2 linked regions of the Thiocapsa bogorovii genome follow. The protein of the gene in region 2 interacts with the protein of the main gene of each other region in a pairwise test. Links are inferred from orthologs where the notes say so. Each region holds a gene or a part of one and is shown on either strand. Other genes may lie near its edges.

Region 1 (10,213 bases), 2.3 Mb from region 2 along the record:
GCCCGAACGTCAGGGTGCGGCGATCGGCCGCCAGTCCGTGCCAGAGAGCGGCGTACGGGGAATCGCCGGCGAAGACGAACACTCCGTGGCTCGGCAGGCCGCGGGCGATCTCGCCTTTTGCATGGGCAACGCCGTCGACACTGCCGAAACCCTCCAGGTGAGCGCGCCCGGCATTCGTGATGAGGGCGACATCCGGACGGGCGATGTCGGTCATGTAACCGATTTCGCCGTGGTGGTTGGCCCCCATTTCCAAAACGAGAAAGTCCTCGTCGCGGGCACTCAAGAGGGTCAAGGGCATCCCGATATCGTTGTTCAGATTACCGCGGGTCGCGCGGACGCTACCGACCTGACCGAGGATGGCGGCGACCATCTCCTTGACCGTGGTCTTGCCGTTGCTCCCCGTGATGGCGACGACTCGACCGGCGAAGCGGTCGCGCCAAGCCGCCGCGAGGGCCCCGAGCCCGGCGCGGGTATCCTGAACGATCCACTGCGGAAGGTCCACGGAGAGCGGGTGATCGACCATCGCAGCGACGGCACCCGCGGCACGGGCGGCGGCGACATGGTCATGCCCGTCGAAACGCTCGCCGCGCAGCGCGACAAAGAGCTGGCCGCTGCAATCGGCACGGCTGTCGGTGCCGACCGAGGCGAAGTGACGATCCTCGCCTTCGAGACGACCACCGGCGCGAGCAACAGCTTCCGAGAGAGACCACATCACCGACGACCCTCCTTCCATTCCCGTAATGCCTCGACGACTTGGGCGCGGTCGCTGAAGCGCACCTTGAGCTCGCCCATCTCTTGGATCGTCTCGTGACCTTTACCGGCCACCAGCACGGCATCACCGATGCCCGCCAGGGTGATCGCAGTGCGGATCGCGAGGGCGCGCCGGCGTCTCACCCGTACGCGCCCCGGATCGACAACGCCGGCGAGGATATCGGCGAGGATGGTCTCGCCGCACTCCCCGCGCGGATTATCGTCGGTGAGGATCAGCTCGTCGCTCAGACGCTCGGCAATCGCCCCCATGACGGGGCGACTGTCGCGGTCGCGTTCGCCGGCGCAGCCGAAGACCGTGAAGATGCGCCGTGGACCATGTCGGCGCAGATTCACGAGCGCCGTCTCGAGTGCGGCCGGTGTCCGGGCCTCGTCGACGACGATCAGCGGTGTTTGCGCGTCGCCGAAACATTCCATGCGGCCGGGCACGCCCTGGATCAGGCTCAACTCCCTCGCAGCGCGCTCGAGCGGAAGACCGCGCGCGAGCAACACGGCCAAGACGGCCAGAAGATTGTTCGCATTGAAGGCACCGATCAGACCGACAGCGAAATCCGCCTCGGTATGGGCATCGCGCGTCTCACAGGCGACGCACAACCGCAGACCCCTCGGCATCGGCGCGATCTCTCGGGCACGAAGCCGGATATCGCATGCGCGCAGGACGTCGTCATCGGGGAGCGCCGCGTTCCGCTCCACTAAGAAACCCGCCACAGCGACACCCGTCGGCAGTGCATCCAGGATGGTCTTCGAAAAAGGATCGCTCAGATTCAGGACGGCCCACTTCAGATCGGGAGACCCGAAGAGACGCAGGACAGCGTCGGCGCGATCCGAAGACGCGCCCCTATCGCTCGGATCGGCTCCATCCATTCCGGTGAAGAGCACATGCGTGAAGTGAAGGTCCTCCGCCCGGGAGCACGCGAGCGCCTCGAAGGGGACCTCGATGGCAACGGCCCGGGCACCGCGCAGACAGAGCCCCTCGAGCGTCGCACATAGGCCGCGAGCGGCGGGGTCGCCCGTCGTCTTGAGGTCGCCGGGAAACCCGTGACCGACGGTGGCGATGACGCCGCAAGGCATTTCTACGGCCAAAACCTGCGCCAGAGCGTGGGCAACGCTGGTCTTCCCCCGCGCCCCAATGACGCCGAAGGTCTCCGGGCGGGCGTTCGGCGAGCCCAAGAGGCGATCCGCCATCATGGCTGGGCCTCGCGTCGGGCAAGCAACATCGAGGGTTGCGGGTCGTCCGGAGGGACATTGAACAGTCGCAAAGCGCCTTCCATCACTTTCTGGAAGACGGGCGCGGCCACGAGTCCACCGTAGTAAGCCTTGCCCTTCGGTTCGTCGATCATCACCGCGATCACCAAGCGCGGCGAGCCCGCGGGGGCGAAGCCCGCAAACACGGCCTGATAGCGCCCGCCGCCGTAGCCGGCGCGACCTGACGATTTCTTGGCCGTCCCGGTCTTGCCGGCGACCCGATATCCGGTGATGGCTGCGCGTTTCGCGGTGCCTTGATCGGAAACGACCGTTTCCATCATCGCCCTTACCTTGCGCGCCGTTTCGGCGCTCAGGACGCGGGTTTCCTCGCCCGCACGCGCAGGGGAGGCGGGATCCTGTCTCATGAGTGTCACCGGACGCTTGATGCCGTCCGCGGCCAACACTCCATAGGCTTGAGCCAGTTGCAACGCCGTGACCGACAAGCCGTAGCCGAAGGCCTGGGTGGCATGTTCGAAGACGCGCCATGTCGAATGATGCCGCAGCACGCCTCGGCTCTCGCCCGGCACGCCGACATCGGTCGCGTGGCCGAAGCCGAGCTGATCGTAAAGACCCCAAAGATCGCCGTAGCTCATCATCTGGGCGATCTTCACGATGCCGACGTTGCTCGATTTGGTGATCACGCCGGTCACGCTGAGGTTGCCGTAGTTGCGCACGTCCTTGACGGTATTGCGCCCGACCGACAACACCCCGCCCCGCGTCGCGATCGTCGTCTTCGGCGTGATCAAGCCCCGCTCCAGCGCGGCGGCCACGACAAACGGCTTGATCGTCGAACCCGGCTCCATGACGTCGGTCACCGCACGATTGCGACGACGCTCGCTGCTGCCGCCGCGCTGTGCGTTCGGGTTGTAGCCCGGCTGGTTGACCATCGCAAGGATCTCGCCGGTCTCCACATCCAGAGCCACCAACGTGCCGCCGACCGCCTTGTGCTCGGCAACGGCGGCCTTGAGCTCGCGGTAGGCGAGGAACTGAAGGCGACGGTCGAGACTGAGCGCGATATCCGCGCCCTGGCGCGGCGCGCGGACCTGTTCGATCTCCTGAACGATCTGCTGTCGACCGTCGCGAATGACCCGACGCAGCCCGGGTTCGGATTTGAGCCAGGAATCGTAGGTCAGCTCGATACCCTCCTGGCCCTTGTCGTCGATATCGGTGAATCCGAGGACGTGCCCGAAGACCTCGACACCCGGATAGAAGCGGCGATACTCGGTCTCGAAGTCCACGCCGACGAGATCGTGGTCGGCGATGACTTGGCGCACCGCGCGCGCTTCCTCGAAGCTGACACGCCGCTTGAGATAGAGAAACCCACGCTCGGCGGTGGCATCGAGCCGTTCCTGCAGCGCGTTCGGTTCGAGCCCCAGTGCCCTGGCCAACGGCGGGATCGCGTCGCGTCGCTCGACCAGCTTGCGCGGCTCGCCCCAGACCGTCTCCACTGGTGTGCTCACCGCCAGCGGCTCGCCGTTGCGGTCGGTGATCATGCCACGGCGCGCTGCGATCTCGCCCACACGCAGATAACGACGCTCGCCTTCACTGCGCAGATAGTCGGTCTCGACGACCTGGCGATAGAAGACCGCAACCGAGAGCACGACAAAGGCGCTCGACAGGACACCGACCAACAGGCGGCGACGCAGCGCGAGATTCGGCTTGGCGCGCCTCGGCTCCGGACGTCGGGCACGACGGTTACGGGTAGACACGGCCGACCTCCTCGATCATCAACACATCCTCGAACCTAGGATTGAACATGCCCAGCTGGTCCCTGGCTTTGCGCTCGACCCGAACATGCGTCGAGAGAGCTGCCTCCTCGAGACGAAGCCGATTCCACTCGACGTCGACGGCATCGCGCTGAGCGCGCAACTCCTGCAAGTGACTGAAATGGAGACGCGTCTGGTACTTGGTGTACACCACGGCGATCGCCGAAAGGGTCACTGCCAAGACCAACCCGACCAGAATCCAAAGCGGGCGGGCACTCATGCAAGACGCTCCGCAACCCGCATGACGGCGCTGCGTGCACGGGGGTTGGACGCGACCTCGGCAGGCGACGGGCGCACCGGCTTGCCCAGGATGCGCAAGCGTCCCCGCGACTCCTCGGCGGTCACCGGAAGACCCTTGGGCAGGACGGGACCGCGCGATTCCGTACGCATGAAGCGCTTGACGATACGATCCTCCAGAGAGTGAAAACTGATGACGACCAGCCGTCCGGCGCCAGCCAAGAGGTCGCAGGATTGGCGCAGGCAATCCTGAATCTCCTCGAGCTCGTCGTTGATTCGGATACGCAGTGCTTGGAAGGTGCGTGTTGCCGGGTGCTTGCCGGGCTCACGCGTCGGTACCGACCTCGCAACCAACGCAGCAAGCTGGGTCGTCGTCGTCAAGGGGCTCTCGCCGCGCTGCGCAACGATGTTGCGTGCGATGCGTCTGGCGAAACGCTCCTCGCCGAAATCAAACAGGACTTGAACGATCTCGGCATCGGAGGCGTGGGCCAGCCATTGCGCCGCCGATTCACCTCGGGTGGGATCCATTCTCAGATCCAGAGGACCTTCGGAGGAAAAACTGAAACCACGCTCGGCTGTGTCGAGCTGAGGCGAGGACACCCCGAAATCCAGCAGCAAGCCACAGAGATCGCCTTGGACGCCGACGTGCGCGAGCAGCTCGGTGATCGAGCCGAAGCGGCCGGACACCATCGTGAAGCGCCGATCGGCATGCGCAAGCTCGCTCCCCGCATCGACCGCTTCGGGATCGCGATCGATCGCGATCAATCGACCGGACTCGCCGAGGCGCGCCAGAACGGCACGACTGTGCCCGCCGCGCCCGAAGGTGCCGTCGACATAGATGCCGTTCGGATCCACGACCAAGGCGTGCACGCTCTCCTCCAGCAGCACCGGCAGATGTTGTTGTTCGATCAAAGAAATACTCAAAGCGTCAAAGAGCCGAGCCCGGCTGCCGTCGCCAACTCCCCGATATCCGCATCGCCGAGCGCCGCCTCGTTGCGCGCGTTCCACGCGGGTTCGTCCCAGAGCTCGAACTTCGAGCCCTGACCGACGAAGGCCACACGTTTCTCCAGCGAGGCGAATTCACGCAAGTACTGCGGCAGCAGGATTCGGCCCTGGGCGTCCATCTCGACCTCCTGTGCGTTGCCGATATACAGGCGCTGGATCGCACGGGCCGTGTTGTCGAACGCGGGAAGTGCAGCGAGTTTTGCTTCGATCAGCTCCCACTCGGGCTCCGGGTACAGCAGGAGGCAGCGGTCGCGGTCGACGGTGACGACGAGTTGGGAGTTGCACGACGACTGGAGCCGCTCGCGGTGCTTTGCAGGAACCGCAAGACGCCCTTTGACGTCGAGATTGACAATGAAAACCCCCCGAAACACGGCCGCCCCCCGTGGTGACTTGCGCCCGGCGACTACTCCCCCAATTCCCCACTTCCCCCCACTTCAACCTCATCTTAGAGGTGCTCAATGGGATCGTCAAGGCGAGATGCAGCTTTATTTCTTCACAGACAGCAACTTAGATGCGGCGCCCCACGCACAGCATAATCCCCGCCTAATGCATTTATTTTCATGCGACTAACGGGTAAAGCTGAAGAGGGTTTGCAGAAGAGATGCGAGGAACGAGGCGCAGCGGTTCGGCTGCCGTCGGTCGGATCCATGGAAGGGTCCGGGAGAGGGGCTGGGAGCCGGCCTGTAAGCCGGGTTCTGTCGGGGACAGCCATTCATCTGGGACGTACGTCACCGTACGCCTCGAGCGACCTACCCGGGGGCACGCGCGGGCCGCGCGCTGCAACACAGAGTTGCACGCCCCCCTATTTGGTCTTGCTCCGGGTGGGGTTTACCCTGCCGCTGCTGTTGCCAACAGCGCGGTGCGCTCTTACCGCACCATTTCACCCTTACCTCCCATCACGAAGACGGGATCGGCGGTATCTTTTCTGTGGCACTTTCCGTGGACTCTCGCCCCCCAGGCGTTACCTGGCACCCTGCCCTATGGAGCCCGGACTTTCCTCCCTCGCCGCGAACGGCGAGCGCGACTGTCCGGCCGACTCCCAGCCGGCAAGTATAACGCCAACCGGTGCTTCGGGTCTCGGTCGATCGCGAACGCGTGGCGCATCACGACTACTCACTCTCCACTGTCCGTCGCGGCAGTGCCTTGAGCCAGGTTCAGCTCGAGACCCAGTCGGTAAAGCGCGTTCTTCTTCACCCCGGTCAGGCGCGCCGCGATCGAGACGGCCTGAGCCAACGGCAAGCTCTCGCCGAGGATGCGCAGAACCCGCTCCGCTTCAGCCCGATCCGCATCGCCCGCATCGGCGTTGCCCGCGACGAGCACGACGAACTCCCCGAGACGTTGCTCGGCGTCGCCGTCGAGACGTTGCACCAACTCGCAGGGCGTGCCGGCGAGGAAGGTCTCGAAATACTTGGTCATCTCGCGCGCCAGGACCAAGCGCCGTGACTCGCCCAGCGCTTCGCCGATATCAACCAGGGTGGCGAGGATGCGCTTGCCGCTCTCGTAGAGGATCAGCGTACCCCGCTCCTCGTCGAGCTCGGCGAGCCAGGCCAGGCGATGCGATCGGGTGCGCGGGGGAAATCCGACGAAGAGGAAACGGTCGCTCGGCAAACCCGCCGCCGAGAGGGCGCAAATGGCGGCATTGGCGCCCGGCACCGGGACAACGCTCAGACCACGCTCGCGCGCCGCGGCCACCAGGCTGAAACCGGGATCGCTGATCAGCGGCGTACCCGCATCGGAGACGAGCGCAACGCTTCTGCCTGCATCGATTTCGGCTAGGAGCCGAGGCGCAACAACGGCTTCGTTGTAGTCGTGATAGGCCACGAGCTTGGACGAAATGCCGAAATGGGTGAGCAGCCGAAGTGTTTGACGGGTATCCTCCGCAGCGATCAAATCGACCTCACTCAACACCTTACGCGCCCGATCGGTCATGTCCCCGAGATTGCCGATCGGCGTGGCGACCACGTATAGTACCCCCGTTGACTGCTGCACCTCGCCTCCCAACGTCTCGAACCGGAACGGATCATGCCCAAGAATCGCGTTGACCACCGTCCCCTGTCCACTCCGATAACGATCATCGCCCTCCTCGTTGCTCTTTCACTGACCGGATGCGCGATCGATCCAGCTCGGGACGAGGCGCGCCTGTTGGCGCCCGTGGCAGGAAAGCCGCTGAGCCAGGCCGATGCGCTCGCCGCGCAAGGACAGGCGGATGCGGCGGCCCGGGCGTATCTGGACATCGCGAAGGGGGCCACGCCGCCCGCACGCGAGCAACTCCAGCTCAAGGCGGCCCGCACCTTCCTCTCGGCGGGAGACACACTGCAGGCGCAGCAGACCATCGGCGAGATCTCGCGCCCGGCACTCACGAGCAGTCAACGCGAGCAGCTCTTGCTCATCGAGGCGGACCTCGCCCTCTTGGATGGACGCCCCAAGGATGCGATCCCGCGTCTTCAGTCCATGCAGGTTCAGACCCTGCCGAAGGATTTGAAGATCCAGCGGCTCGGCACACTCGCCGCAGCCCAGCGTCTCGCCAACGATCCTGTCGCCTCGGCGGAGTCGCTGATCGCGCTCGATCGCCTGCTCGACAACGAGGATGCACGTCTCCTGAATCAGGTCTCTCTGGTGACGACCTTAGGCACGATGAGCAGCGATCAGCTGCGCAAACTCGCACGCAGCTCAAGCGGGGCAATGAAAGGCTGGGCGGAGATCGCACTCTTGGCCCACGACGCAGGCGCGGATCCTGCGACATTCCAGACGCGCTATCGGCAAGAGCAATCCAAACGACTCGGCCATCCTGCTCATCCCGGGTTGGCCGAAGCCTACGTCAATATCTTGTCGGGGGGATACGCCTCGGGTGAGAGCGTGACCGTCATGCTCCCGCGCGGTGGACGCTTCGCGGGCGCCGCCAGGTCGGTCAAGGAGGGCATCGAGGCCGCCAGCCGAGCCGACACCAGCGGCAGCCGACCGGCGCTCGATTTCATCGACAGCACCCAAACCTCGCGCGCGCGCGTCCTTCACGCAAAGGCGGTGGAGTCCGGCGCGGACTATGTGATCGGCCCGCTCGCGAAGGAATCGGTGGACAGCCTCGCAGCCGGCCCCGCACTCGCCGTGCCGACACTGGCCCTGAACCAAACGACCCGCGACACCCAGCCCGCAGCGAATCTCTTTCAGTTCTCGCTGTCGCCCGAGAACGAGGCCGCGGAGGTCGCCGACAAGGCCGCCGCAATGGGTCTGAAGCGCGCCGCCGTGCTGTATCCGCAAGGACCTTGGGGAGCACGTCTCGCCAGTGCGTTCCGCAACCAATGGCGCCGACTGGGCGGAACACTGGAGGCCGAATCCGTGTACAGCCCGACGGCGCGAAACTTCCAGAAGACGGTGACCACGCTTCTCGGCGACTCGCAGGCGGATGTCCTCTTCCTGGTTGCGACCAACGAGCTCGCGCACAAGCTGTATCCGCAGATCCGGCTCAGCAAATCCTCGATGGCGGTGATGTCCACTTCGCACGTCTACTCCGGCGTCTTCGATCCGGCTCGCGACCGCGTGCTGGCGGGGCTGTATTTCGTCGATATCCCTTGGATGCTGAACAGTGGCGGAGAGGGTGCACTGTCGCGGCGACGCCTGAGCGGATCGTCGTTCGAGGTCGCCAATCCGCTGGCCCGTCTCTACGCGATGGGGATCGACGCCTATCGCATCACCCCGCGGCTGCCCGCGCTGGCCAAGAACCCGGGCGCCTTTTATCCGGGACAAACCGGAGGTCTCTCGATCGACTCGCTGGGCCGCGTCCAGCGCCAGCTCGCGCTCGGACGCTTCGGCGAGTCGGGGGTTCTCGAAGCTGGGGAGCCATCCGACACGCCGGCCTCGGAGAGCCCTTGAGCGGCGAGAAGCGTCGCCCGTCATCGGGGGCAACGGACGAGGCAGCCGGAACCCGGGGCGTCGGCGACGCCAAGGAGCGTCTCGCAGAGGTGTATCTGAAACGCCGGCATCTGCAACCCATCGCGCGCAATCACCGCTGCCGCTTCGGGGAGATCGACCTGGTGATGCGCGACGGCGAAACGTTGGTCTTCGTCGAGGTGCGTTACCGACGCTCGGACCGCTTCGGATCCCCGGCGGAGACCGTCGACCGACGCAAGCAACAGCGTTTGACGGCTGCCGCCAGCCATTATCTTCAAGCCCACCCGACCGTGTTACCCTGTCGGTTCGACGTGGTGGCGGTCAGTGGCGGAGACCGCATCGAATGGATCAAAAATGCCTTTGCCGTTGAATCGTAAATCCCTCCGCAGTTGCTTCATTCGGACGCCGCTCGATCAGTTCGGCGCGATCGTGCGCGCGATCGGACGGCACCGACGCACCGCAGCGGCCCTACTGCTGCTCGGTGCAACGCTGCTGTCCGGCTGCGCGCCGATGATCTTCGGCGCAGCAGCCGTCGGCACCGCCGCGACGGTCCACGACCGACGTCCGGCAAACGTGATCCTCGACGATCAGCAGATCGAGCTCGAGGCGATGAGCGCCCTGATGAGCAATCCCGATATCGGCGGACGCTCCCAGATCTCATCCACCAGCTACAACCGTACCCTATTGCTCACCGGCACGGCCGATACGACCGAGGTTGCACATGAGGCCGCGGCGCTGCTGAGCCGCATCGGAAAGGTCCAGCGGGTCGTCGACGAGATCGTGGTCGGGCCCCGCCTCGACCTGACCCGACAGGCCCAGGACACCTATATCACGGGGCGCGTCAAGACGGACATGCTCAGCATTCAACTGCCCGGATTCGACCCGACGCGGGTGAAGGTGGTCACCAGCGACGGCGTGGTCTTTCTGATGGGTCTGGTCAACCCCACGGAAGCCGATGCCGCAGCGGAGAAGGCCAGTTACGTCCCTGGGGTCAAACGTGTGGTGAAGCTTTTCGAATATGTCGACGACTACACCGACACCTGAGCTGTCTGCGGGATTCCTGAAGAGTCTGGCACGGATCGCCGGCGCGGGACACTTGCTCACGGATCCAGCGGATTGCTGGCCCTATGGATACGACAACAGCAGACTCCACGCACTTCCCAAAGGCGTCGTCTTCGCCGCCGACGAGGCGCAGATCATGTCACTGGTCGTGCTCTGCCGCGACGCCGGCGTCCCGCTCGTCGCGCGAGGACGCGGTACCGGCACGACCGGGGCGACGGTTCCGGACCAGGGCGGCATCGTGCTCT
Region 2 (10,019 bases):
TGTCGCCAACATCCAAGGCGAGCTGCGCGACGCGGTCGTCGGCATGGAGGTCGGCGACCAGGAGGCGCTCGATCGCGCCATGATCGCGCTCGACGGGACCGACAACAAGGCGCGTCTCGGCGCCAACGCACTGCTCGGCGTCTCGATCGCCGCCGCGCATGCCGCCGCACAGGAGAAGGCGTTGCCGCTCTTCATGTCGCTCGCGACGGGGCCCTATCGTCTACCCGTGCCCATGATGAACATCATCAACGGCGGGGAGCACGCGGACAACAGCGTGGACTTTCAGGAGTTCATGATCCTGCCGGTGGGCGCACCCAGCATCCGCGAGGCGGTGCGCTACGGTGCCGAGGTCTTTCATGCGCTCAAGTCCGTTCTGCACGGGCGCGGATTGGCCACCGGTGTCGGCGACGAAGGCGGTTTCGCCCCCGATTTGCCCTCGAACGAGGCGGCGATCGAGGCGATCCTGGAGGCGATCCACAAGGCGGGCTTCAAGGCCGGCTCGGACATCTATCTCGGTATGGACGTGGCGGCGTCCGAGTTCTACGCCGACGGCAAGTATCATCTCAAGGGCGAAGGCCGCACGCTCGACTCCGACGGCATGACCGATCTCCTGCTCGAGTGGGTCGAAAAATACCCCATCATCACCATCGAGGACGGCTTGGCCGAGGGCGACTGGGACGGCTGGAAGCGCCAGACCGAGCGTCTCGGAGGCAAGGTCCAGATCGTCGGCGACGACCTCTTCGTCACCAACACCAAGATCCTGCAGGAAGGGATCGACAAGGGCATCGCCAACTCCATCCTCATCAAGGTCAATCAGATCGGCACCCTGACCGAGACCCTGGAGGCGATCGCCATGGCGCATGCGGCCGGCTACACGGCGGTCGTCTCGCACCGCTCGGGCGAGACCGAGGACACCACCATCGCCGATCTGGTCGTCGCGACGGGCACCGGCCAGATCAAGACCGGATCGCTTTCGCGCTCCGACCGGGTCGCCAAGTACAATCAGCTGATGCGGATCGAAGACCAGTTGGGCGACGAGGCCACCTATGCGGGTCGCTCTGCCTTCAAGTGGCTTTGATGTTTGGCAGGCAGGGGCCGGGCGCCTCCTTCCCCTGCTGTCGACACCGAAGATGCCGTCCATGCGCATCCTGATCCTCGTCTTGATCCTCTTGCTGGCTGGCCTGCAGTTTCGGCTGTGGGTCGGCGAGGGGAGCTTGGCCGAGGTGCATGGGCTCAAAAACGAGATCGCGGCTCAAGAAGAGGAGCTGGTGCGCCTGCGTGCACGCAATCAGGAGCTCCAAGCCGAGGTGATGGACCTGCGCGAAGGGGTCGAGGCCTTGGAGGAGCGCGCGCGTCGCGATCTGGGGATGATCAAGCCTGGCGAGATCTTCATCCAGATGATCGAGCGCAAAGCACCGGAGAAGACGCCTCCGGAGGCGAAACGATGAGTCCTTCACGTGCCTTATGGGCGGTGCTTCCCGCCGCAGGGGTGGGACGTCGCATGGGCAGCGCGACGCCGAAGCAGTATCTCGATCTCGCCGGCCGCGCCGTGATCGATCATGCGTTGGATCTCTTCGTGGCCGACGTGCGGATCCGGGGCGTCGTGGTTGCCCTGGATCCGACCGATCGCTACTGGGGGGCAACGGCCTATGCCGAGCATCCCAAGGTGACCCGCGCCAACGGCGGTGCCGAGCGTTGCCATTCGGTCCTGAATGCGCTCGATGCACTGGGTGCACGCGCCCATGCCGAGGATTGGGTATTGGTGCATGATGCCGCGCGCCCCTGTTTGCGCCCGGCCGATCTCGAGCGGCTGATCGAGGCCCTCATCGAGGACGAGGTTGGCGGCCTGCTCGGCATCCCGGTGCGCGATACCATGAAACGGGCCGAGCCGGACGATCGCATCGGCGCGACGGTCGATCGCGCGTCGCTCTGGCACGCCTTTACACCGCAGATGTTTCGTCTCGGCCGGTTGCGTGCCGCATTGACCGATGCGTTGGCCGCCAACCATCTCGTGACCGACGACGCATCCGCCATGGAGCGCATGGGTCACGCCCCGCGCCTGATCGAAGGTCATGCCGACAACATCAAGATCACGCGCGCCGAGGACCTCCCGCTCGCCCGCTTCTACCTGCAACAGCAGGGGCGGCTGGGCTAATCCAAACTCTCAAGAGCCTCCGGCCTCCGGCCTCCGGCCACCAGCGCGCGAGCGCACAGGTGGCCGGAGGCCGGAGGCCGGAGGCTGGAGGCTGTTGAACATGCTCATCGGTCAGGGTTTCGACGCCCATCGTTTCGGCCCCGGACGCCCACTGGTGCTCGGTGGCCTGGAGATCCCGCACGACCAAGGGTTGCTCGCGCACTCCGACGGCGATGTGGCCATCCACGCACTCTGCGACGCCCTGCTCGGTGCAGCCGGGCTCGGCGATATCGGTCGGCATTTTCCCGACACGGACGCCGCCTTCGCCGGGATCGACAGCCGCATCCTGCTGCGGCGCGTGATCGCGAGCCTCGCCGAGCGCGGACTCTCCGTGCACAACGCCGATCTGACCATCATCGCCCAGCGTCCCAAGCTGGCGACCCATATTCCCGAGATGTGTGCCCGTCTCGCCGCCGACATGGGCTGCGACCCCGCGCGTGTGAACGTGAAGGCGACCACGACCGAGCAGATGGGGTTTACGGGCAGGGGCGAGGGCATCGCGGCGAGCGCCGTCGTCCTTTTGGCGGACACCTGAGGTGTCGCTGCCGATCTGGAGTCCGGTCGACGCCCTCCCCGGTGCTTACGGCGCTCCACTGGCTTGCGGGCGACTGCGCGCTCGACCCGAGGACTTCCTGGTCGAGGAGCAGCTCGGGTTCGCCCCGGACGGCGAAGGCGACCATCTCCTCCTGCGGGTGCGCAAGACCGGCGCCAATACCGAGTGGACGGCGCGTCGTTTGGCGCGCATCGCCGGTGTGCCGGTCTCCGCGGTGGGCTATGCGGGCCTGAAGGACCGTCATGCCGTGGCGCTCCAGTGGTTCTCGATCCCGCGTCCGCGCGACGGCACACCCGATTGGTCGATCCTCGCAGAGGAGGGCATCGAGGTCCTGGAATCGCACCCGCATCGACGTAAGCTCAAGCGCGGTGCACTGGCCGGAAACCGTTTCCAAATCCTGGTGCGCGATCTCGACCCCGAGACCATACCCGGGCTCGACGAGCGGCTCGCGGCGATCCGCGTGCGCGGAATCCCGAACTTCTTCGGCGAGCAACGCTTCGGGCATGACCATTCCAACCTGGTACGTGCCCATGCCCTCTTCGCCGGCTCGCCCGGCCGTGTTCCACGCCATCAGTCCGGACTCTGGCTCTCCGCGGCACGCTCGCAGATCTTCAACGAGGTCTTGGCCGAACGTGTGCGTCGTGGCGACTGGGACAGGCCGATCGAAGGGGACTGCCTTCAGCTCGCCGGGTCCAACTCCTATTTCCTTGCCGAGACGATCGACGCCGCGACGATCGCGCGCGGCGAGGCAATGGACGTGCACCCGACGGGTCCGCTTTGGGGCAAGGGGGAGCTGCCCTCGCGCGGATCGGTCCGGCAGCTCGAGGACGCAGTCGGCATACGCTTCCCGACCTGGTGCGAAGGGCTGGCCGCCTTCGGTCTGGCGCAGGAGCGCAGGTCTCTACGTCTGCCGGTGGCTGATCTAGGCGCGCAGCGGGTCGACGGCGGATTACGGCTGACCTTCTCCCTGCCGGCCGGCGCCTATGCGACGACGGTTCTGCGTGAGATCGTCGATGCGAACGAGACCGCGGCGATCCGCGCGACACCCCAAACCCCTTGATCTAAGCTGACAGAGCAGGATCCAAGGGTTCGGTAGCTGCGGGACAACCGCGATCGGAGGGCTTTTATGCGTGGGATCCGGGCGCCTCGGCGCCGATCAGTGCACGATCTCGGGTACGGCTGGGGGTCCTCTCGAGTCCTGGCTTTAATGGCCACCCCCAAGCAACCCTAGCGGAGCCGAGGCGGTCACATGATCCTCGAGGATCACCAGGTCTTCGTCGGGCTGGCTGTCGCTTTGGCCATCGGTCTACTCATCGGCGTAGAGCGCGGTTGGAAGGAACGCGGCGCCGAGGAAGGACGACGCGTCGCGGGTGTTCGCACTTATGCGTTGATCGGGTTTCTCGGCGGGATTTCCGGCCTACTGACCGGACCTTCAGGCGCGTTGACGTTGGGACTGATCTTCGTGGGGCTTGCCGGAGCCCTGTCGGTTGCGCACGTCCTGGCCTACAGGCACGACGAGGATGCCGGTATCACCAGCCTTGTCGCCGGCTTGATGACCTTCTTGCTCGGGGCGCTTGCGGTGATCGGCGAGCTGGCCGCCGCCGCGGCGGCGGCCGTCGTCACGGCCCTGCTGCTGGGGTCCAAGCCGCTGATCCATCGCTGGATCCATGCCATGGAGCAGAAGGATCTCAAGGCCGGTCTTACCCTGCTGCTCATCTCCGTGGTGGCGTTGCCGGTGTTGCCGGATCAGGGGTACGGCCCATGGAATGCCGTCAACCCGCGTGAAATCTGGTGGATGGTGGTTCTGATCGCGAGCATCTCCTTTGTCGGTTATTACGCGATGAGGCTCGTGGGGACGCGGCGCGGGACCCTGTTCACCGGACTCTTCGGTGGTCTTGCGTCTTCGACCGCGTTGACCCTGCATTTCTCGCGCCTGGCACATGCTCGCGAGGAGATGGTCCCCGTGCTGGCCACCGCAATCCTGGTGGCCTGCGCGACCATGTTCCCCCGGATGGTGCTGGTGTCGAGCCTGATCCATCCGCCATTGCTGCCGCACTTGATCTGGCCTGCCGCGGCAATGGCCCTGATCGCCTACGGATTTGCGGCCTTCTACTGGCTGACTCAGCCGCGTGGCGGCGACGACGCGGACGCGCTTCTCGACAACCCCCTGGAGCTGAAATCCGCGGTCGGCTTCGGACTTCTGCTTGGCCTGGTGATGCTCTTGGCGAGGGGCATCGAGAGCTGGATCGGAGCGACCGGTGTCATGATGCTGGCCGCCGCCTCGGGGATCGCGGATGTGGATGCCATTACCCTCACGATTGCCCGTATGAGCCGCGACGAACTCGCCGTCGGCATTGCGGTCTGGAGCATCGTCATTGCTGCGGCCGTCAACAGCCTGGTCAAGGGGGTCATTGCGGCCTCGGTCGGTGGTCGCGCGCTGGGTGTGCGCATCACCTTGCCGCTGCTCGGTGCGGGTCTGGGCGGCCTCGCGGTCGCTTGGTGGACGCTTCTTTGATCGACGTCTCGCCGTTGCTTGTCATGTCGATCAGGTCGATCGGTGCGGTCGGTTAAACCCCGCCCGGTGCGGTCTGCGATGTCTTTGGATGGGATCGGCCCCGGCAGGCTTGACGACCGCTGGAATCTGCGCGGTTTAGCCGATAAATACATAAGTTATCTTAAACCGCGTCCCCGCTGATGGCCGTGGATGCGCCAAACGTCGAGTTCACTCGAAAGCCAGCATCTCCCTCTGGACGCGATTCAAAGGAGGCGATCGGAAATGAGCACGATGAAACAGTCCGGCTGCATCCGCAATCTCGTCGGTGTCGCGGTTTGGGCGCTGACCTCGATGTCGGTAGCCGCCTGGTCGGCGACCGCGGAGTTTGACGAGGAGTCGTCGAGCGCGGCGTCGGTGACCGATGCCGTCTACACGCCGGACGGCAGTGCGCATGAGCGCATGCTTGCGGCCTATCGCACGTGGTCGGAGACCCGATGGCGGGACTACGACCGGGCACAGGATATCTCCCCGCGACAGATGCTCGTTCTGCTCGAGGTTTCCGAGCGCACCGGGGCCAATCTCGGGCAGGCGCTGGCCACCGGAGAGATGGAAAGCGCCTATACCTGGAACGATCACGTTCGGCCCACGATCGCCGAAGGTCGGGTGGGTTCGGCGACCGGCGTCTGGCAGTTCCTCCCTGCAACCTTCCACGGCATCCTCGAAAAGTACGGCGACGAGTTGCTGAGCGCGACCGAGGCGAGAGCGGACCGCGAGTCCATGGACTTGGGAGACGGCCCTTTCTCCGACGCGCAGGTGCGTCGTTTGATCCGAGACGCGATCGAGGGTGTGCGCGATGCCAAGGACGAGGAGCTGCAGCTGCTGCGTCACAACTTCGCGGTGCTTGCCTTCGCCAAGCACTACCTGAGTGTGGATTCGGGGGCGACGACGCCCGAAGAGGATTATCTCTTTCATTTTCTCGGCGCCGGGGTGGGTCGACGGATCCTGGCGCTGGCGCGCGGCGAGGCGCGGGACACCCTCTGCGTGAAGCCCGTCGAAGAGCCGACGTCGCCCCTCGAGGAGACGCCGGGGGGTGGGCCATCAAGCACCGACATCGCAAGCCTGCAGCCGGATGCCGCGTCTGATTCCGCGCCGCCGGCCGCAGCGGATCTGAGCCTCGGCGCGGCCCGCGAGCGCTCCGAGCCGCTCGGTTTGCGGCGGGCGGATCGGCTATCCGCGTCCCGGCAGCCTGCGGATGTGACGATTTACGCGCGCCGGCCCTCCAACGATGTCGCCGTGTCCCGGCCTGCGCTGAGGGCTGCGGCCTATGCGCCCGCACCCTCCGTCGCGTCTGCCTTCGTTGCGCCGCTCCCGGTGTCGTCGCAGTGGGGTTTGCCCGCCGACTCGCCGACGGTCACGGGCAACCTCGGGATGTTCTACCGTGACGGCCGGGAGCAGACGCAACCCTATACCTGGGGCGAGTTCATGGAACATCTGGCCAGGCGCGTGCGGGCCGAGAGCCAACCGTCAATGGTGCGGGCCAAGTACGGTGTCGGGTTCGATTTGGCTGGTGGCGATATGCCGGAGCGGGCCTTCGATCCGACGAAGACGGTCGAGCCGGCGACCTTCAGCCACGGGCCGGACCGGCGCGTGACGGTGCCCATGGCGCTGGTGACGGGGCCGCTCGATCGAGACGAAACCCGTCACTATAAGGCGCTCCTTGCAGCACTGGTGGGCCGAGGTGAGGACACGCCGATGGAGACACTGCCGCCGCGTGCAGTCTCGGCACTGCGTCACCTCGGCTTCTTGCCTGCGAATGTGTCGGGGACCGACACGCGTGATCCCGCGGTGCAGAATGCCCTGCGCGCCTTCAGGGAAGCGGTCGGCAAGGCCGAGCCGGAAGACCCGGAGCATCGCCATCGTCTCATGCCGGCCGAGCGGATCGCGCTCGAGATCTACGATCGTCGCATCGCGCGTTATGCCGCGCTGCAGGCCGGCCAAAAGGCGTCCTTGGCCGAGGCGCCCGATCTGACTCGAATCAAGGGCCTGCCGAGCGGGTTGCAGCGTTTGGCTGCGCCTCACCTGGTTCAGCTGCAAACAGCCTTGGCCGAGCGCGAGCTCCTCAAACAGCCGACCCGGAAATCCGTTTGGCGCGACAAGAAAAAGAAGAAGCGCGTGTCCTACAAGACCATCCCGTTCGCGGGCAAGGTCGACGCGGCAACGCTCGCCGCGCTCGACGCCTTCCAGTGGCGCAACGGTCTGCGCAAGACCGGCGGCGCGTTGGATGCCGCGACCCTCGGTCTGCTTGGGTTGCCGCCGATGGGTGCCGAGATCTTCAGGCCCTTGTCCGGCCCTATGTGCTCGGTTCAGATCTGGGCGGGCAGACCGCCGATCTGCGGGATTCGCCGAGAAACGCAAGACCCGGTTGACGTTGCACGCATCGCCGGGCTCGCGGATCCCGCCCCGGAGTCCTGGTTCGAGGGCATCGTCGTCGGTCTGCCGCATGTCCGGTGAGCAGTCCCCGAGCGTCGCTGCTCGGCGATCCAAGCGTCTGCGCGACTGGGTCATCAACATCGCGCTGATCCTGCTGATCTTCGGCACCGTTCAATGGTGGACGGCGCGCCCCCTGGTCACCGGCGAGGCACCGCCGCTCGCCGGCGTCACCCTGGATGGACAGACGTTCGACCTTGACGCGCTCGCCGGACGGCCGGTGCTGGTGCACTTCTGGGCGAGCTGGTGTCCGGTCTGCGGTCTGATGGACGGCGCCGTTGCCTCGATCGCCGAGGACTATGCAGTGGTGACCGTAGCGATCCAATCCGGCGGTCCGGACGAGCTGCGACGCGACATGGCCGAGTCGGGCCATGCGTTTCCGGTGATCGCCGACCCAGCCGGTTGGATCGCTGATCGATGGGGGGTCGTCGGTGTGCCGGCCACTTTCGTGGTCGATTCCTCCGGCCGGATCCGCGATGCGGTCGTCGGGATCGCGACCCAGCCTGGCCTGCGTTGGCGTCTGTGGCGCGCCGGCACGAGGTCGCCCGATGTTGCCCCGGGGGCCGGCGGCATTCAGGCGGCCGGGATAGGCATTCATCTAGACGTTGCCGGATCTGGTTCATCAACCGCAAAGCGCAGCCCGAGCATAAATTAGAGCTTGCTAATTTAGTAATTTCTAATATACTGCTCGTCAGTGGAGGCCGAGACGGACTCCATGCTTGCTGCCAACAACATAAAACGATTCGGAGAATTGAATGAACAAGCTTGCTACTGCTGCTGCCATCGCCGCCCTCCTCGGTGCTTCCGCTTCCGCGTCCGCATGGTGGGGTCCGGGTGCCGGCGGGTACGGCCCGGGCTACGGCTCCGGTCTCGGCGATACCTTCGGCGACATGTTCGGCGACGGCTACGGCGACTTCAACTTCGGCATGAGCGGCGGCGGTAGTGGTCGTGGCTACGGTCGCGGTCAGGGTCGCGGCTACGGCTACGGCTACAACAACCCCTACTACGGCTATGGCGCGCCTTACTACGGCGGCGGTTACCCCTACGCCTACCCCTATGCCGCGCCGGTCGCCCCGATGGCGCCTGTTGCTCCGGCTCAGCCCCAAGTCAAGTAAGATCCGCTTGAACACCGATGCGCCTCGCGCGCATCGGTACGAAAAAGGCCAGGCGTTAGCCTGGCCTTTTTCGTTTTGTGCCTGAGATCTGCACGGCAAGCCCCGGGGACCGAATGGCGCTCGGGGCGCCGATTGTGTATCGTCTTCTCGTCCGGTCCCCACGGGTCCTCTGACCCGATGCGACTCAGCTCAAGAGCAGCTTGCGGCCGAACGGCTGCTCCGGCGTTGCGTAGGATTCGGGTACGGCCCAAATGACCGGCCAACCGGGGCGGAAACGTGCGGGGCCATCCAGATCGGTCAGAACCACGCCGATATCCGGCCCATGCTTGTCGGCTTCTTCGAGCAGGGGTGTGAAATCGGTCCCGCCGCCGCCGTTGAATTCGATGTCCCGCAGATCCGATCGTCCGGGCTTGAAGTGTGCGACCCGTTGCACCCGACAGTCACCGATCACGAGCACGAGCGATGCCTCCAGACGCCGCGTGATCGCCTCGATTTCGCCGGCGAAGCGTTCCATCAGGTTGTCCTCGACCGAGCCCGAGACATCGACGATCACCACCAATCGCGGTACCGACTTGGACGCGCTGATGCCGGGCTCCCAGGGCAGGCGCCGACCCGACCCCATCCTTCCCTGATTGGCGATGTAGGACCGGGCCGGCCTCGACCAGGAGAGAGCGGGCTGAATCGAGAGACCGCGTGCCAGCTGCGTGCGCAGGATCTGCTCCCAGGGCGTGCGGATCTTCGGAAGATCCGCGATCAGGGCGCGGAGCATGGAGTGCGCACCGTCTCCGGCATGGGCACGCAGGATGCGCTCGCTCCATTCGCGTGCCTGCTCGGCCTCCAGCTCGGGTTGCTTCTGCGCATCGGGTTGGGGGAAGAGATCGGCATGGGTCTCGGCGCCGAGTGACCTGACCCGCGCGGACATCGGGCCGTCCTCGCGGACCTCGGTTCGGGACGACGCGTCGATCTCGTCCCGCGAAGCGCGCCCCTCCATGCCGGGTTGGTTGTCGCCGATCCCGCCGCGGCGACGACTGCGGGTTTTTTGGACCCGACCCGTGTCCGCGGCCCGGCGGTCGTCGATCGCGCGATAGAGGCGCTCGACATCCCATTCGAGCAGGGCCTTGTCGACACCGACATCGATGCCGAGCGTGGCGAGTAGGAGCTTGTCGAGGAACACCG

Evidence for each region.
Region 1: the proteins of ftsB (region 2) and ftsL interact in binary tests that used the Escherichia coli proteins (3 or more experiments, as listed by UniProt). The link is inferred for Thiocapsa bogorovii from one-to-one orthologs.

What each region holds. Positions count from the first base shown.
Region 1 is NZ_CP089309.1:2,041,924-2,052,136, forward strand. The notes cover bases 2,355-5,286. They hold ftsL (cell division protein FtsL), read right to left. Parts: upstream 4,000-5,286; coding sequence 3,709-3,999; downstream 2,355-3,708. Other genes in these bases: LT988_RS09275 (peptidoglycan D,D-transpeptidase FtsI family protein), read right to left, coding at 2,355-3,722; rsmH (16S rRNA (cytosine(1402)-N(4))-methyltransferase RsmH), read right to left, coding at 3,996-4,934; mraZ (division/cell wall cluster transcriptional repressor MraZ), read right to left, coding at 4,937-5,286. Also shown: LT988_RS09265 (UDP-N-acetylmuramoyl-tripeptide--D-alanyl-D-alanine ligase), read right to left, coding at 1-712; LT988_RS09270 (Mur ligase family protein), read right to left, coding at 712-1,956; more of LT988_RS09275, read right to left, coding at 1,953-2,354; more of mraZ, read right to left, coding at 5,287-5,392; rsmI (16S rRNA (cytidine(1402)-2'-O)-methyltransferase), read right to left, coding at 6,135-7,010; LT988_RS09305 (penicillin-binding protein activator), read left to right, coding at 7,044-8,888; LT988_RS09310 (YraN family protein), read left to right, coding at 8,885-9,283; LT988_RS09315 (BON domain-containing protein), read left to right, coding at 9,261-9,950; LT988_RS09320 (FAD-binding oxidoreductase), read left to right, coding at 9,925-10,213. UniProt on the Escherichia coli protein: Essential cell division protein. May link together the upstream cell division proteins, which are predominantly cytoplasmic, with the downstream cell division proteins, which are predominantly periplasmic.
Region 2 is NZ_CP089309.1:4,310,859-4,320,877, forward strand. Bases 56-2,793 are described here. They hold ftsB (cell division protein FtsB), read left to right. Parts: upstream 56-1,139; coding sequence 1,140-1,448; downstream 1,449-2,793. Other genes in these bases: eno (phosphopyruvate hydratase), read left to right, coding at 56-1,078; ispD (2-C-methyl-D-erythritol 4-phosphate cytidylyltransferase), read left to right, coding at 1,445-2,155; ispF (2-C-methyl-D-erythritol 2,4-cyclodiphosphate synthase), read left to right, coding at 2,256-2,729; truD (tRNA pseudouridine(13) synthase TruD), read left to right, coding at 2,731-2,793. Outside these bases: more of eno, read left to right, coding at 1-55; more of truD, read left to right, coding at 2,794-3,807; LT988_RS19140 (MgtC/SapB family protein), read left to right, coding at 3,997-5,262; LT988_RS19145 (peptidoglycan-binding protein), read left to right, coding at 5,524-7,752; LT988_RS19150 (protein disulfide oxidoreductase), read left to right, coding at 7,742-8,383; LT988_RS19155 (sulfur globule family protein), read left to right, coding at 8,484-8,843; LT988_RS19160 (vWA domain-containing protein), read right to left, coding at 9,028-10,019. UniProt on the Escherichia coli protein: Essential cell division protein. May link together the upstream cell division proteins, which are predominantly cytoplasmic, with the downstream cell division proteins, which are predominantly periplasmic.